Regions from separate parts of the Marinobacter sp. DS40M6 genome, predicted to be linked through region 3. Evidence: predicted binding sites of a transcription regulator. Region 3 holds the regulator's gene; each other region holds the start of a gene.

Region 1 (5,835 bases), on a different contig from region 3:
CCTCATAGGTAGTGGTTGCGGAGGCAGAGAGACCGTCCTGCCCATTGAGCACATCCACGACGTCAGCCGCTGAGAAATCAGTCGATCCCGCTGCGTTGATGGGCACGCTCACCACGCTGCCATCTGCGTAGGTGATTTCGAAGGTTTCAGACGGAAAACCGGTGGACCCGGCGGGAGCCGTGTAATCACCCATATCGGCAACTCGGCGTTCCAACACGGTTTCCCGGGAATCCAGGTTCAGGTCCGAGCGCAGGCTGGTCGTACGGCGGGGTGCCAGGTTATCGGTTTCAATCTGCAGGTCACCACGAATACCGGAGAGATTACCGTCATCATCGGCGACGAAACCCTGAACCCGCATGTTCTGGTTGTTGGTGACAAAGCCGTCCTTGTCGATACCGAACTGGCCGGCACGGGAATACCGCACTTCACCGCCGTTGTTCAGCACAAAGAAGCCGTCACCGTTGATGGCAAGGTCGAGGCCGTTATCGGTGAAACTGATATTGCCCTGCCCAAAATTCTGTTTCACATCCTGTACCCGTACACCGTCCCCGATCGGATTGGTGCCGGCACTCAGGAAACCACTGGCATACAAGTCGCCAAACTGCGCCTGGCTGCTCTTGAAGCCTACTGTGCTCGCATTGGCAATGTTGTTACCGGTGACATCCAGATCAACCGATGACGCCCTTAAGCCGCTAAGACCTGTATTGAAAGCCATACTTCACCTCTTACTGTTTCACCGGTTTCAATTAATTTGCTGAACATCTTGCAGAGCGATCGAGCCCATCCCCGCCAGGTTCAGGGTAATGCTGCCACCCTGCCCCAACGACACACTGTCGACATTGGCGCTGACCATGGTGCCCAATTGTTCAAGCCCGCCCGGGTATGAAGCCTCTGCCACCACCTTGTAGCGTCCGGGTGGCAAACTGTTGCCGTTGCCATCCTTGCCGTCCCAGCTGAACGCTGTCTGGCCAGGCTGCTGCTCACCCATATCAATCTGCCGAACCTGCTCACCGGACTCATTCTCAATGGTGATTCTCAGCCCGGATGTGGTTGCCGGAACGGAAACGTTGCCGGATATCTCACCGTCCGCGCCAAGCACGCCAATGGATGACGGTGCCAAGACCGTACGCCCGACCATTGCAGAGGCCTGCAGTGCCTGGGTGGAGCGGAACTGGCTGGCCATATCGTCGACACTGCCGGACAGGCTCTGCATTTCCTCCAGGGAGCTGAACTGCGCCAGCTGGGAGATGAACTCGCCGTTGTCCTGAGGTTCAAGAGGGTTCTGGTTTTTGAGCTGAGCGATCATCAATTCCATGAACTCGTTCTTGCCCAGCTCACTTCCGCTCTTGGCCTGATCCTGCTGCACTCGATACTGGCTCAGCACATCCGAAGCGTCTGTCGTGTTTTTCACTACGCTCATGATTCAATCCTCGCTCGGTTACTGCTGACCCAGGGTCAGGATACGCTGCATCATGGATTTGGCGCTGTTCATAATGTCCACATTCATCTGGAAGCTGCGCGACGACGACATCATGTCCGCCATTTCTTCAACCACGTTGACGTTGGGGTAGAACACGTACCCATCCTCGTTCGCGGCGGGATGATCAGGCTCGTAGCGCATCTGCAACTCGGCGTCACTCTCGACGATGCCTTCAACCCGAACGCCTGCCCCCGGGCCATTGTCGCTGCCAAACGCCATGCTCTGCTGAGACGGATTCAGCATGGACTGCTGTATCGCCGCGAAAACAGGCTTGCGGGCGCGATAGGTCTGATCCGTACTGGAACTGGCCGTCTCGGCATTGGCGATGTTGGACGCAGTGGTGTTCAGCCGCAGCGACTGGGCTGTCATACCGGAACCGGCGATGTCGAAAATATTACCCAGAGACATGATGGTGCTCCTCAATTAATGGCTGCGCCCAGTTTTACTGGCCAGAGAGTGCCTTTTTGATGCCTGAAACCTTTCCGTCCAGGAACTGGAAACTGGCCTGGTAATCCATGGCATTACGCATGAAACGGGTTTGCTCCTGCTGGGCATCCACCGTGTTGCCATCCACGGACGGCTGGTGCGGTACCCGATAGAGCAATTCGCTGTCGGCGCCCATGGGCGAGGTGTCCATATGGGACTCGTGGGTACGGGTCATGCCGAAACCACTCATGCTGTCCTGGGCCTTCTGCATCATCGCCTGAAAGTCCACATCCCGCGCCTTATAGCCCGGGGTATCTGCGTTGGCGAGGTTGTTGGCCAACACCTCCGCACGCTTTACCCTGCCTTCCAGGGCGTGCTGATGAATGCCTAATGCTTTGTCCAGGGAAATTGCCATAGTGCCTCCGATTCCTGCACACGGCGTTGGTCGTTTTGCCGTTTGTGCGTTCTTGCAGAGGTAAAAGCAATCGCAATGCCAGTTTTCAGGAGATGTTGTGGTGTGCGGGCTGAGGCAGGTATCGGCTTATTCGAATCGTAAATTGAGGGCGGAAAGCGGCAAGGGATTTCCCCCGCGCCGGGGGCGGGGGCAACGGGGCGGCAACTAGTGGGGCCAGCGCCTGACAAACTCTTTGGGTTCAGGCCTGGGTATGCTGGGCTTGTTCGCACTGACACTGCCGGTATACAGAAATCCGGTTATGATCTCATTGTCCTGCAGCCCCAAGCCTCGCTTGATAGCTGGATCGTGCGCCATGGCACCGGTACGCCACATGCCTCCAAACCCGGCGGACTCCAGAGCCAACAACAAATACCCCATCCCCACCGCGGCCGACATGGACTGCTCGATCTCCGGTACCTTGGGATGGGACTGGTAAGACGCAATGCCAACGATCACCATAGGCGCCCGCAGTGCCTTCTTGCAGCGTTTTTGCCGCTCCTTTTCCGAGGCGCCGTCGCCACAGGTGGCGGCAAACAATTCACCCAGGGCGTTCAATGCCTCGTCTCCCTCAATAATCAGGTACCGCCAGGGCCGAAGCAGCGCATGGTCCGGCGCCCTCGCGGCGCAGGCAAAGGCATTTTCAAGCGTTGCCGGGTCCGGTGCTGGCGCCTCCAGGCGTGGCTCTGAAGATCGTTTTAACAGGGCTTCCATTACTGCTGTCATATCGCCTCGCTGTGGTTGATTTCAATACGTCAGTTCGGGCCAAACGACCGTATGAATTGTGGGACAGATGGTTTACTGTTAGTCTTTAGTCTAAGTACTTTCCACTATCAGACAGTACTATCTACCTTAAAAACGATAAGCGAGCCGGTAGACGCCCTATGAGCCAACAGCAAACATTCCGCAATTTCGCGGACTTCTATCCGTACTACCTTGAAGAACATAGCGATGTAAACTGCCGCAGGCTTCACTTCGTCGGCAGCCTACTGGTTATCCTCGTTACACTCTACGCCATTGTAACGGCCAAGTTCCTCTATCTGTTGCTCCTGCCCGTCATCGGCTACGGGTTTGCCTGGGTTGGCCACTATGGCTTCGAGAAAAACCGACCTGCCACCTTCAAACACCCACTGTACAGCCTGATGGGCGATTGGGTGATGTTCAGAGATATGCTCGTCGGGCGGATCCGTTTCTGAATGATGAGCGCACCGATTGACCTGCGTAACGCCAGTACCAATGCCAGCAAGGCCGCCGTGCTTGACGCGCAGAACCATCCAATTGCCATCCCGCCCATGCCGGATTACAACGGCAGGATACTGGCGTATACGGCGACCGCCGGCATTATTGTGTCAGGCGTACTGCAAGACGTCTTCGGCCTGTGGATGCTGTGGCTGCTTTCAGGCGCCCTGACCTGGCCACACATTGCCCATCAACTTACCCGACGAACGTTTCTCCGTAACTCATCCCGTATTCGCCAGAAAATGCTGTTAACGGATTGCGCCATCGGGGGTGGATTCGTCGGCTGCATTGGATTGATTGCGATACCCTCGGTCGCCGTGGCACTGATGCTGATGTTCAGTTGCCTGATTGTGGGCGGCATCCGCCAGTGGCTGCTAGGCACCATGATCATGGCCGCCTGCGGCGCCATCGGCGTTGCCATCGTGGGCCCCGCCGAGTCACTGCAGTCGCCGATGATCACCAGCATTATCGCGATCAGTGCCACCGGCCTTTATATCTGTGTGACTGCGTTCTATTCCCACCAGCAGGCCCGCGCGCTGATGATGGCAAAAACCCAGATCCAGAATCAGCGGGAACAATCCATTGCCCTGTCCCACAAACTCTCCAAGTATCTGTCACCGCAGGTGTGGCAGTCCATCTTTACCGGTGAAAGAGACGTGCGGCTGGAAACACAACGCAAGAAACTGGCCGTCTTCTTCTCCGACATCAAGGGTTTTACAGAACTGTCCGAAGAGATGGAGCCGGAAGCACTGACGGAACTGCTGAACCACTACTTCAACGAAATGTCGGAAGTGGCCCTCAAATACGGCGGCACCATCGATAAGTTCGTTGGCGATTCCATCATGATTTTCTTCGGTGACCCCACCAGCCGGGGCCAGAAAGAAGACGCCTTCGCCTGCGTGTCCATGGCGGTGGAAATGCGTAAACACATGAAAATCATGCGGCAGAAATGGCGCAGCCAGGGTATCAAGACACCGCTGGAAATCCGCATGGGCATCAGCACAGGCTACACCACCGTTGGCAACTTCGGCGCCGAGAACCGCATGGACTACACCATCATCGGCAAGGAAGTGAACCTGGCCAGCCGCCTGGAATCCCTGGCTGAACCCGGTGAAATCCTGATCTCCTACGAAACCTTCTCGCTGATCAAGGACCGCATCATGTGCCGCGACAAGGGCGAGATCACGGTTAAAGGCTTCGGCCGCCCGGTCTCCATCTACGAAGTGGTGGATTTCCGCCGCGACATGGGCCCCAACCGCAGTTTCCTTGAGCACGAACGCAGCGGCTTTGCCATGTACCTGGATTCGGAAAAAATCACCGAACGGGAACGGGAGTCCATCCTGTCTGCGCTCGAGGATGCCGCTGAGCGACTGCGCCAGGAAGAGGATTCCTGACCGTTCCCGCCTTTACACCTACTGCCTGATCAACCGTGGCCCTACCGCCTCTTCCGGGTCGGTACTGCGCCAGGGGTTGATATCCAGACCACCCCTTCGCGTATAACGGGCGCACACCGACAGCTTCTGCGGCTGACAACGGGCCATCAGGTCGGTAAACATCGTTTCCACACAATGCTCATGAAAGTCCTGCTTCTGGCGAAAACTCACGATGTATTGCAGCAGCCCTGCCCGGTCCATCGCCGGGCCGGTGTAATCGATCAGCACCGTTGCCCAGTCCGGTTGGCCGGTGACGGGGCAATTGCTTTTCAGCAGGTGCGAGCACAGTTTCTCCGACACCACATCACCCGTCGCCTGTAGGCTGTCCGGGTTGTAGTCGTAGCCCACGGATTCCACATCCTCGTCGTCGATCAGCACGAAGCCTTCCGGCCGACCGACCGCTCTCGCTCCCTGATCAACACTGTGCAGGTCTACATTGACCGCCGCACCGCTTGCGCTCGACAGGTCACGGGCAATCACATCCCGAACCTGATCGGCGGAGGAAAACACCGTCTGGTTCAGGGAATTCAGGTACAGCTTGAGAGACTTGGACTCAATAATCGACGGCGACGCCGAAGGCACCCGAATTTCCGCCCAGGCGACTGCGGGCACGCCCCCGGTGCGCAACCAGGAAATCTCCCAGGCCTGCCACAAGTCTTCCCCGAACCAGGGCCAGCGGCCATCCTCCAGGCCGATGCGGCGACGGTTTTCCTCCCGTGCCACGGGAAACAACAATTGCGGATCGTAGGCATCCGGGTAGTCGCTGGATTTGCCCAGCGGGGCATCATTAAGGGCCATGATCAATC
Region 2 (5,835 bases), on a different contig from region 3:
CTTTCGAGTCTGCCAGGCAGGGGTCGATGGTGATGTCCCGGCCTTTCACAAGAACGGTGGCCGGCACCACGTTCGCGTTGCTGTCAGTGATTTCAATGACACCACCGAGTGCCTTCCAGTCCGGGTGTACGGTCTGGGTCATTTGCAGTCGGAACGTCGAGAAGTTCATGGGCTGGAATACATTGCCCCCGGAGGGAATCATTTCCGCAACTGTGAACTCGGGGCTCAGGTTGTCCAGCCCGGCGATGCCGCTGAATGCACCCCGTGTTGAAAACTGCACGCCCTCCGGGCCAAAAGCATTTGGGGTCGGAATCGCACGGCCGCCTTCTGCCTGCAATGCCTCGGTAAACTCAATGGTGTAGTCGGCGCCCGGGCTGAGTTCGCCCTGTGGCGACAATGTCAGACTGCGCCCACCATCCACACTTTCGGCCGTGAAGCTCAGGTCGGTGCTACCATCGGTGATGCGGATTTTGCTGGCAACATCGTTGTCAGACAGCGCGTGGGAGAAGCGCAGCACCATGTCGGCCTTGGGGCTAACGTTGCTCTGGCCATCCGCCGGGTAGGAGTAAACCACCTCTCCCGGAGTTGTGGGCTCGTCGATGGTCTGTTCATCACCCCCGCCGCATGCTGCCAGGAACATCGCGGGAATCAGTGCCAATGTATTGTTGTGTTTCATGGCAAACCTCTCCTCAGAACTTCAGGGTGATGGAGCCGCTGATAACGTGAACGTCACCGTCGGCGGTTGCCTGCTGTTCGTTACCGTCATAGTCGACGATGGTGAAATCCCGGTCCTGCAGCTGCTGATATTGGTAACCGATATCCAGCCGCACCGGGTAGGCCAGCACACGGGTGCGTTCATAGGTTGCACTGATGCCTAGCCCGGCCACGATCTTGTCGGTGTCCAGATAGTTCAGCTCCGGGTTGCGGGTGGTTTTGAGGGGAGACTCCTCATACGCCAGCCCGCCCCGGACGGCAAAGTGACGGCTGAGCTGGTATTCAGCGCCGATGCGAGGCACCAGGATGTCATCAAAACGGATGCGATTGGCTGCGCTGACATTCTCCTGATCCTTGATTGTATCGCCGGCGAACTCGTCTTCCAGTTCAGACCAGTTCTGCTGCTCAATGCTGCCGCCGATGCGCCAGCCGTCACCCTTGTACTGGGTGCCGATGGCAAAGGTTTCCGGTTGGAAGGAATCGATAGTAGCCACCGCAAGGCTCAGGCCCGGGTCGGGGATGGTCTGTGTAACGATAATGTTGGAGTCTACAGACGTCGAAGCGGATGACTTGGTGCGATAGGTGATCGCGCTTTCCCAGCCGTCGAGGAAACAGTCACTGTCCGGACAGAAAGTATCGCCCCACTTGATGGTGGTGCCAAGGATGGACTTCAGCGAGGGCTCGGCGTTAACCGCCAGTCGCTCGCGGCTGGTTTCGCCGCCAAGTGTTGAAACGGCATCCAGTTGAGCGGCTGCTTCCAGAGTGACACGCACCGAAAAACCGCCTGAGATGCCCCGCCAGAGGGGGGTGGCACCACCAATGTTCAGGAACAGGGGTTCCTTGCCATATTGCAGGTACTGCCCGGTTTCGGAGGTTTCCGAGGAGAATGCCAGCATTTCCTTACCATACTTCTCAACGCCTGCGATGAAGCCCAGGTAAATCGGGTGATCGAAGCGGGTCAGGGACGCCAGGTTGGTTTTCATGCCGATCAGGACGTGCTGGCTCGGCGAATCCGAAATGATATCGCCGTCTGCATCGGAACGGCTGGAGCGCAATTCCTGCTCCGCGTGAAGGATGCCGCCGGTCAGCTCGCCACGCTCGTCACTGGTCAGATAGGATGGATTGTAATAGGTGGCTGACACCTGCTCGTTGAACATCGACAGGGATTGTGCGGTAGCCACGTCCACGGGCATCACGCCATAGGTTGTACCGATATTGCCCATACTGGCAGAGGCATTCAATGAAAAACCGGCCGAGGCGGCTGCAACGGCGAGTGTCATCGCACGCAGGGAAAAGCGGGAGGTTGAAACCATGAAACACACTCCATTTGTTTGTCTTTGTTATGGACCTTTGCCGTGCCCCCGGAGTCGGGTAACAGGGCTGGCAATTATTGTTGGTACATTTGTTCGAAAAGCAGTGTAGTGCTCTTGTCTTATCGGGACGTTGGCTTCTTTGACAGCTTTTGGTGTCGAAACGACCACCCTCTAGTTAAAGATGGTTTAAAAATGAAGGAAATACAGAGTCTTATCAGGCCGGAAGGTGTTTATTTCTGTAACGAAGAGTTGTGAACTGTTTCAGATTTTTGGCGAGCAATAAAAAACCCCTCTATGGAGGGGTTTGTAACAGCGTAAAATACTTCGACAGACTTCGATCTATTTGTTCCCTGTCCTTCTCCGGGAATAGACTAAGCCCATCAGCCCCAAGCCCAGCAGTCCAAGTGTTCCTGGCTCTGGAACTTCTACCGCAGGGCTACCCCATATAGAAATATGGGAAATGGCGCCGCGGCCATTACTCCAGAAGTTGCTGAACACAAGGTCCTCCTGACCGTCCCACAGGGCGCTGATGTCGTAAAAGTAGTAACGAGGATCGATATTGCCATCTTTCACTGCCACATAGCACTCACCACAAGCAATGTGGGAGGTATCCAACAGCCATGACAATGTTCCTCCCGAGGGTTCACCGTCGTCAAGAGTCCAGCTCATCTCGTATGAGCTAGTAAAAGTACCTTCTTCCGAACCGCCAAAATTCGCCTTATAGAGCAGTCCGCTGTTGCCGACGAAGGTTGTTCCAAACAGGTCGTTTAAACAACTAGGTTCGCAGTTGCTGGGACCATAAGAGCCTTCGCCGTCATTTCCGTCATAATCCGCATCGCCAGGTTGCAACAGCAAAGCACTTGATGTCGCTGAGGCGACCATGAGGGCAGTTGCAACAAAAGCCGTTTTCAGTAGCTTTCCGAGTTTCATGGTTTGTTTTCTCCGTACCGCAGCCAAGCGATAAGCGCTTCCAAACGTCAGCGCTGAGACCGGTGTTGGCTGATACCGCCGAGTCGCTAGGGGGTAGAAGCAAACATTGTTCCAATATTGGAAATGCCCATGAAATCATCAAGCAAAAAAAACAGGAGAAAGTCGGTCTGTAAAATAGTTCGACGCTTTCAGGGCCGACTCCGAAATTAGAAAACCTGTGTAATGCTGGCTGGGTATCAGCTGGAAAGCACCGATAACAGTTTCTGCGCATGCTCCACGGTTTCACTGCCCAGACTTGTCAGGTAACCGCCGTCCTTCTGAGTGATCAGCCCCTTCTGGTGTAGGCGTTCAGCCGCGGTCACCATCTCCGGTGCAGCTGAATGCTGGTGAACCTTGATGCCCTCCTGCGCGGAAGACAGATCGAACATCGCCAGCAGGTTGAGTTCATCAATGTGGTCGGAAGAGAAAGGCATGGTGCGTTCCTTGTGTTATTTTTAATGGTCTTAGTGTAGTTGTATACGAAGCCACGGTATTCGGCAAAACTGATTTCCGGATAAACCACCCCACCTGGATGGAGACAGGGATGTACACCCTTCATATTGCGAACAAGAACTACTCGTCATGGTCGTTGCGCCCTTGGGTCCTGATGAAGGAGCTGGGCATTGAGTTTAATGAGCAGCTCATTGTGTTTGGTGATGAGCCCACCTGGCAGGCTTACAGGCGCCTGAGCCCCAGCGGCAAGGTACCCTGCCTCACGGATGAAAGCACAACCGTATGGGACTCGCTGGCCATCATTGAGTATCTGGCCGAGCGTCACGAGGGCGTCTGGCCCAAAGACGCAAAGGCCCGCGCCTGGGCTCGCTGTGCTGCTGCTGAAATGCATTCCGGGTTCCAGTCGCTACGGGATATCTGCAGCATGAACGTGGGCCTGCGTATCCGCATGAACACGGTCAGTGAGGGCCTGCAAAAGGATATCGACCGCATCGACAGCCTGTGGTCCCATGGCCTGCAGCAGTTCGGTGGCCCGTTCCTCGCCGGTGACCGCTTTAGCGCTGTGGATGCCTTCTTTGCCCCTGTCGTCTATCGGGTACGCACCTACGGGCTGGACCTGAGCGAAGGCGCCGCTGCCTACGTTGAGAGGGTTCTGGCGTTAGGCAGTATGCAGCAGTGGGAAGCCGAATCCCTCGCGGAACCGTGGCGAGACACCGAACACGAGAACATCGCGTTCACCGTCGGCACCTTGCTCGCGGACCACAGACAATAGCCACTTTCTTTAACAGACAGAGGACTCACCAGGCATGATCAGTTGGGAAGACTTTGAGAACGTAGAGCTGCGCATCGGCACCATCATCGAGGTAAACGAATTTCCGGAAGCCCGCAGGCCGGCGTACAAGTTGAAAGTCGATTTCGGCCCGGAAGTGGGCATCCGAAAATCCAGTGCGCAGATTACCGACCTGTACGATCCTGAGACGTTATTGGGTAAACAGGTGCTCGCCGTAACAAACTTCCCGCCAAAACAGATTGGCAAATTTATGTCCGAGTGCCTGGTGACTGGGATCAAGAATGATGAGGGGGCGATAACCCTGGTAAGCACGGATCACAAGGTGAGTAATGGGCAGAGGCTTATCTGAAGGTAAAACTGGGGGAGTGGTGGGCCCACCTGGACTCGAACCAGGGACCAAAGGATTATGAGTCCTCTGCTCTAACCAACTGAGCTATAGGCCCTTTTTCAGCGGATGCTGCTTAAAGGTTTGCTTTTTGGGGTGTCGCTTCCGGGCGGGAGCAACAAAGCGGGCGCCATTATACCGGTGAGGGATGGCGCCCGCTACTGTTGTGGTGTTATCCGTTGCCCTGATCGTCAATGAAGCCGCGCAGGTGATCGGAGCGGGAAGGATGGCGCAGTTTGCGCAGGGCCTTGGCTTCGATCTGGCGGATTCGCTCGCGGGTTACGTCAAACTGCTTGCCCACTTCTTCCAGGGTGTGGTCGGTGTTCATTTCGATACCGAAGCGCATGCGCAGCACCTTGGACTCGCGCGCGGTCAGGCCGGAGAGCACGGAGCGGGTAGCTTCGCGCAGGCCCTCAGCGGTAGCGGAGTCAACAGGTGACAGGGCCTGGATATCTTCAATGAAGTCGCCCAGGTGGCTGTCTTCGTCATCACCGATCGGGGTTTCCATGGAGATCGGTTCCTTGGCGATCTTCAGTACCTTGCGGATCTTGTCCTCGGGCATTTCCATGCGCTCGCCCAGCTCTTCCGGCGTGGGCTCGCGGCCCATCTCCTGCAGCATCTGACGGGAGATGCGGTTGAGCTTGTTGATGGTTTCGATCATGTGCACCGGAATACGGATGGTGCGTGCCTGGTCCGCGATGGAGCGGGTGATGGCCTGACGAATCCACCAGGTGGCGTAGGTGGAGAACTTGTAGCCACGGCGATACTCGAATTTGTCGACCGCCTTCATCAGGCCGATGTTGCCTTCCTGAATCAGATCGAGGAACTGCAGGCCGCGGTTGGTGTACTTCTTGGCAATGGAGATAACCAGACGCAGGTTGGCTTCCACCATTTCCTTCTTGGCACGGCGGGCCTTGGCTTCGCCAATGGAAACGCGGCGGTTGATTTCCTTGATGTCGGAAACGTCCAGGTCCACTTCGGTCTGGATATTGGCAATGCGCTTCTGCAGGCGGACAATTTCGTCGATGCGCTCAGCAATCAGCGGTGCATAGGGCTTTTTGCCCTTGGACATCTTCTCGGCCCAGTCCAGGCTGGTTTCGTTACCGGGGAACGACTTGATGAAATCCTTACGCGGCATCTTGCACTCGCGTACGCAGATTTTCATGATCGCCCGCTCGTTCTCCCGCACCAGATCGTTGGTGGAGCGAACG
Region 3 (5,835 bases):
GGCGCTGACAATGACCGTGGGCATGCCGTTCGCCGCGGCCTTTGATCTTGAGTCTGACCAACCCATCAGGGTCAATGCCGACAACGCGCGGCTTGACGAAGGCCAGGGCATTGCAACCTATACCGGCTCGGTTGAAATGAGTCAGGGCGATGCCAACCTTATGGCGGACAAAGTTGTACTCCACCGGGATGAGAATGGCGTCAGCCGCATTGAAGCCACCGGTACCCCGGCACGCTACCGCCAGCCTGCCATGGAAGGCCAGGGCGAAACCGACGCCCGTGCGCTAACGATCACCTGGTCCGCCTCCGACAACCGGGTTACCTTTCAGCGCGAAGCTGTGATCGAACAGGGCGGCAACCTGTTCCGGGGCGACGTCATTCATTATGACAGCGCCGAACGCGTGGTGACCGCAGAAGGCTCTGCTGACCAGGGCGATGGCAGCGGTCGCGTCGAAATGGTCATCCAGCCGCGCGGCAACGCCGGTAGCAATCCAGATAACAACCCTAACGGACAGGATATCGATGGCAGTTCTCAGGGCCAGTAACCTCGCAAAAAGCTACAAACAGAAGAAGGTCGTCATCGACGTTTCCCTGGAAATTCGCAGTGGCGAGATCGTCGGCTTACTCGGCCCCAATGGCGCGGGAAAAACGACGTGTTTCTACATGATTGTTGGCCTGGTTCCCGCCGACAACGGTCGAATCACCATCGACAATCAGGACATAACGCCGCTGCCCATGCATGGTCGTGCCCGCAAGGGAATCGGGTACCTGCCCCAGGAAGCATCCGTGTTCCGCAAGCTCACCGTACGCGACAACATACTGGCGATCCTGGAAACCCGCCGCGAACTCAAACGCGCTGACCGGGAGGCCAAGTTAGAGGAACTGCTTGAAGAGTTTCACATTACCCACATCCGCGATAGCGTCGGCATGGCCCTGTCAGGCGGCGAGCGACGACGGGTGGAAATTGCCCGGGCGCTGGCGATGGAGCCGGCGTTCATCCTGCTGGACGAACCCTTCGCCGGAGTCGACCCGATCTCCGTGAGCGACATCAAGCAGATCATCCGACACTTGCGGGACAAGGGTATCGGCGTACTGATCACCGACCACAACGTGCGGGAAACCCTCGACATCTGCGAGAATGCCTACATTGTCAGCGGCGGCCACATCATTGCCTCTGGTAATTCGGACGATATACTGGCCAACCAGCAGGTCAAGGAAGTGTATCTGGGCAACGAGTTTCGCCTGTAGTACACTCGGCAAAGAACTTGCTTGGTGCGGCAAGTAGCCAGCATACAAAGAGTTTTTGTGCAACCCCGGCTCCAGAAAGCGCCCTGATGACGTAAAGAGAGAGCCTGAGTGACGGAAGAGAGAGACCGAGTGACGGATCCTGAACCATGGTTATGAAAGCCTCACTACAGTTAAAGCTGGGCCAAAGCCTGACCATGACGCCCCAGCTGCAACAGGCTATCAGGCTTCTGCAGCTCTCCACCCTGGACCTCCAGCAGGAAATCCAGCAGGCATTGGAATCCAACCCAATGCTGGAAACCTCCGAAGACGACGACAACCAGAATCCGGAATCAACGGACAGTGACAACGAGTCGTCTGAAACAGCGTCAACCGAGGAATCCAACACCGCTTCAGACACCGCTGCTGAGTGGGACGAATCCGAAAACGGACCTGACTGGTCATCAGAAACGGACAGTCCCGACACCATTCCCGATGATCTTCCCGTCGACACCGCTTGGGATGACATTTACCAGTCAGCCCCCGCGTCAGCAGCCCGTAACGACGACGAAAACGACCACGACTTCGAAACCCGTAACTCCCCCACCGAAACGCTCCAGGACCACCTGGAATGGCAACTGAACCTGACGCCCATGAGCGAGCGGGATCAGGCCATCGCCCATGCCCTGATGGATGCGGTTGATAACCACGGCTACCTGACCTCTCCGCTTGAAGAAATTCATTCAGGCATGGTGGACGAATCCGACGAAGACCCGCTGGAACTGGACGAAGTGGAAGCCGTTCTTCATCGCCTGCAGCACTTCGATCCACCCGGCGTGTTCGCCCGTAATCTGCAGGAATGCCTGCTGATCCAGCTGAATCAGCTGCCCCCGGAAACACCCTGGCTGGCTCAGGCGCGACTGGTGATTACCCACTACATAAACCTGCTGGGTAACCGTGATTACGCCCAGCTGTTACGCCGCAGCCGCCTGAAAGAAGAGCAGCTACGGGACGTTCTGGCACTTATTACCGGGTTAAACCCCCGTCCCGGCGACACCCTGGATCAGGCCGAGCCAGACTACGTCATCCCAGATGTGATCGTGCGCAAGCACAATGAACGCTGGCGCGTGGAGCTGAATCCTGAAATTGCACCGCGCATTCGTGTGAATGCAAGCTATGCTTCTCTTATAAAGCGTGCTGACAGCAGTGCTGACAACACCTACCTGCGGGACCAGTTGCAGGAGGCAAAGTGGTTCATCAAGAGCCTGCAGAGCCGCAACGAAACCCTGCTTAAGGTGGCCACGCGCATTGTCGAGCACCAGCAGGGATTCCTGGATCATGGCGAGGAAGCCATGAAACCTTTGATTCTCTCGGATATTGCCCAGGCGGTGGAAATGCACGAGTCGACCATTTCAAGGGTCACCACCCAGAAATACATGCACACGCCGCGGGGCATATTTGAACTTAAGTATTTTTTCTCGAGCCATGTCAGTACCGACGAGGGTGGAGAGTGCTCATCCACGGCAATCCGCGCGATGATCAAGAAGCTGATTGCAACGGAAACTCCGAAAAAGCCATTGAGCGATAGCAAAATTGCAGCCATGCTAGGAGACCAGGGTATCAAGGTGGCTAGACGAACCGTGGCCAAGTATCGCGAGGCAATGCACATTCCTCCGTCCAACGAGCGAAAGCGATTGGTGTAGGAAGCGTCTGTTCCCGGCCTCACGGGGAGAGCCCTTTCCTGAAAGTATACCGCCTGCAGCATAACGCTGTGGCACACAGCCGGTATCCTAACGGGTGCCGGCAAGCTGAAAACAGGAGAAGCCTATGCAACTCAATATTTCAGGCCATCACGTAGAACTGACTCCCGCACTGAAAGATTACGTATCAGGCAAATTTGAAAAGCTTGAGCGGCACTTCGACCACATCAGCAATTGCCAGGTTACCCTTGAGGTGGAAAAAGTGCGCCAGATGGCGGAAGCTACGCTTCACGTGATAGGTGGTGAGATTCACGCAAAGGCCGAAAACAGCGATATGTACGCTGCCATTGATGGACTGGTAGACAAGCTGGACAGGCAGATTCTGAAGCACAAGGAAAAGAACGTAGACCGGATGCACGGGAACGGCGCCCGCTAGGACGACGCCCCCGGCATGACAGTTAATCGAGCTGCGGCACTGGCTAACCATGCAACACGTGCCGCAGCCTTTTTTTACGGAAATGCAGTCGATTCATGACCGACACATCCCTGACTATCGAGAACATTCTCGCGCCGGAGCTAACCCTTTGCCGGGTGCCTGCCTCTAGCAAAAAGCGGGTTATGGAAACCATTGCCGAGCAGATCCAGCAACACGACGCTTTGCTCAGCGACACCCAGATATTCACTAATCTGGTCGCACGGGAGCGACTGGGGAGCACGGGTATCGGACAGGGCATCGCGATCCCCCACTGCAGACTGGAAGGGCTGGATCACGTGGTTGGCGTTTTGCTGACCCTGGAAGAAGGCGTTGCGTTCGATGCTATCGACAACCAGCCGGTGGACCTCGTCTTCACCTTGATTGTCCCCAAGGAAGCCACCAGCGAGCATCTTGAGCTTTTGAGCCAACTTGCTGAAAAGTTCAACGAACGTGCATTCTGCGACCAGCTGCGTCAGTGCACTGATGCAGGCTCTCTCTATCGCCGGATGACAGCCGAAACAAGCTGAACAACTCCACATCCAAGGTGAACGGGCTATGAAACTGATCATCGTCAGCGGCCGATCAGGTTCCGGGAAAAGTACCGCGTTACATGTTCTGGAAGACCTGGGCTTTTACTGCATTGACAACCTGCCCATTGGCCTCCTGTTCCCCCTCACACAGGAAGCCACCAACCAGAACTCTCCCAGCCGGCTGGGAAAGATGGCGGTCAGCATCGATGCCCGTAACCTTTCCGGAGAATTGAGCAACTTCGAGGATATCTACCGCAGCCTTCAGGATACTGGCGTAACCATCGAGATCATCTATCTCGACGCCGATGAACAGTCTCTTCTGCAGCGCTTCCATGCCACGCGCCGAAAGCATCCACTGAGTGATGACAAGACCTCCCTGAGGGAGGCCATCGGTAACGAAAAGAAGCTTCTGGAGCCGCTTTCCAAGCTGGCAGACCTCTACATCGACACCACGGGGCTGTCCATGTACGAGCTCCGGGATATGGTAAAGCAACGAGTCGCGGGCAGGCGCCACCAGGAACTGGCACTGCTATTCCAGTCATTCGGATTCAAGCACGGCGTGCCGTTGGATTCGGACTATGTGTTCGATGTGCGCTGCCTGCCCAATCCCTATTGGGACACCAGCCTTCGGCAGTTTGTGGGCACCGACCAGCCGGTTATCGATTTCCTGGAAAAGGAGCCGTTGAGCCGTAAGATGGTCGAAGACCTGACCCAATTCCTGGAAAACTGGCTACCCTCGTTCGCAGACAGCAACCGCAGCTATATGACCATATCCATCGGCTGCACCGGTGGCCAGCATCGCTCGGTTTATATCTGCGACCAGCTCGGCCGCTATTTCTCGGGCAAATACAGCAATGTGCAGGTTCGCCACACCGAACTGCCCCACCTGCAAAGCAGGGAAAGCTGAACCGCCTATGATCCGCCGCCCCATTACCATCATCAACAAACTTGGGCTCCATGCCCGGGCCGCAGCCAAACTGGTGGGCAAGGCATCTGAATTCGACAGCAGCATTCAGATCAGCCGCAAAGGGCGACAGGTGGACGCCAAAAGCATCATGCCAGTCATGATGCTCGCCGCCAGCCAGGGATCAGAGGTAGAGCTGATTGTAGACGGTCCGGATGAGTCCGAAGCTGTCGATGCGCTGGTTACGCTGATCAACGACTACTTCGGGGAAGGCGAATAACCACCTCCACACTGGACATCCTTGCCCGTCTACGGCATTCACCTACAACTCTTCCTCACCTATGTTGCCTAACTCCGCTATAATACGAGGGTTTTCTGACCGTGGGTGATCCATGACCGATATTCTGGAGAAAAGCCAAGCGCGCCAACGCCTTCGCTCCCTGAGCGAAGCGCTGGACAGTGGCGCCCTGAAACAGGTTGCCCGCATCCTGAATGGCGGCCTGAGCCCCAGTGACATCGCCCACCTGCTGGAGTCATCACCACCCCGCCAGCGTGCCCTGCTCTGGAACCTGGTCGACAAGCAGCTTGAAGGCGAAGTCCTCCAGTATCTGAATGACGATATCCGAGGTTACTTCCTGAGCCAGCTGAACGCTCAGGAACTGGCTGACATCATCGAGGATTTCGAGTCGGACGATCTGGCCGACTTACTGCAGCAGTTGCCCGACACGGTCATCCAGGAAGTCCTGGACACCATGGACGAGCAGGATCGCCAACGTGTCGAAGAAGTCCTCTCCTACCCGGAAGATACCGCCGGCGGCCTGATGAACACGGACACCATTACGGTGCGCCCGGACATCAGTATCGACGTGGTTTTGCGCTACCTGCGCCGTCATCGCAACCTGCCGCCGATGACGGATAGTCTTATCGTGGTCAGCCGACGCGACGAGTTCATCGGCATGTTGCCTATCACCAAAATGCTCGTATCCAACCCGGCGGCAACCGT

Evidence for each region. Region 3 encodes sigma-54, which starts transcription at its own class of promoters, with help from an activator protein. Its sites were predicted from a motif close to ANTGGCATNNANNTTGCTNT; they were not measured.
Region 1: a site for sigma-54 is predicted at 2,385-2,404, ahead of flgB (flagellar basal body rod protein FlgB). Genes of this name have one in related genera too.
Region 2: a site for sigma-54 is predicted at 3,054-3,073, ahead of JJO78_RS19025 (PEP-CTERM sorting domain-containing protein). Genes of this name have one in related genera too.

What each region holds. Positions count from the first base shown of each region.
Region 1 is NZ_JAFCAE010000006.1:107,833-113,667, forward strand. Features, by position in the region: gene JJO78_RS16010 (flagellar hook protein FlgE) at 1-715, opposite strand, end outside; gene JJO78_RS16015 (flagellar hook assembly protein FlgD) at 743-1,420, opposite strand; gene flgC (flagellar basal body rod protein FlgC) at 1,439-1,888, opposite strand; gene flgB (flagellar basal body rod protein FlgB) at 1,923-2,321, opposite strand; gene JJO78_RS16030 (nitroreductase family protein) at 2,526-3,083, opposite strand; gene JJO78_RS16035 (DUF962 domain-containing protein) at 3,242-3,553, shown strand; gene JJO78_RS16040 (adenylate/guanylate cyclase domain-containing protein) at 3,554-4,990, shown strand; gene queF (NADPH-dependent 7-cyano-7-deazaguanine reductase QueF) at 5,009-5,827, opposite strand.
Region 2 is NZ_JAFCAE010000009.1:41,742-47,576, reverse strand. Features, by position in the region: gene JJO78_RS19035 (Ig-like domain-containing protein) at 1-676, opposite strand, end outside; gene aupA (alkane uptake protein AupA) at 690-2,027, opposite strand; gene JJO78_RS19025 (PEP-CTERM sorting domain-containing protein) at 2,367-2,957, opposite strand; gene JJO78_RS19020 (TIGR02647 family protein) at 3,194-3,430, opposite strand; gene JJO78_RS19015 (glutathione S-transferase family protein) at 3,541-4,221, shown strand; gene JJO78_RS19010 (tRNA-binding protein) at 4,256-4,588, shown strand; tRNA gene JJO78_RS19005 (tRNA-Ile) at 4,606-4,682, opposite strand; gene rpoD (RNA polymerase sigma factor RpoD) at 4,797-5,835, opposite strand, start outside.
Region 3 is NZ_JAFCAE010000004.1:271,292-277,126, forward strand. Features, by position in the region: gene lptA (lipopolysaccharide transport periplasmic protein LptA) at 11-544, shown strand; gene lptB (LPS export ABC transporter ATP-binding protein) at 522-1,247, shown strand; gene JJO78_RS12005 (RNA polymerase factor sigma-54) at 1,400-2,926, shown strand; gene hpf (ribosome hibernation promoting factor) at 3,051-3,359, shown strand; gene ptsN (PTS IIA-like nitrogen regulatory protein PtsN) at 3,455-3,925, shown strand; gene rapZ (RNase adapter RapZ) at 3,954-4,835, shown strand; gene JJO78_RS12025 (HPr family phosphocarrier protein) at 4,843-5,112, shown strand; gene mgtE (magnesium transporter) at 5,225-5,835, shown strand, end outside.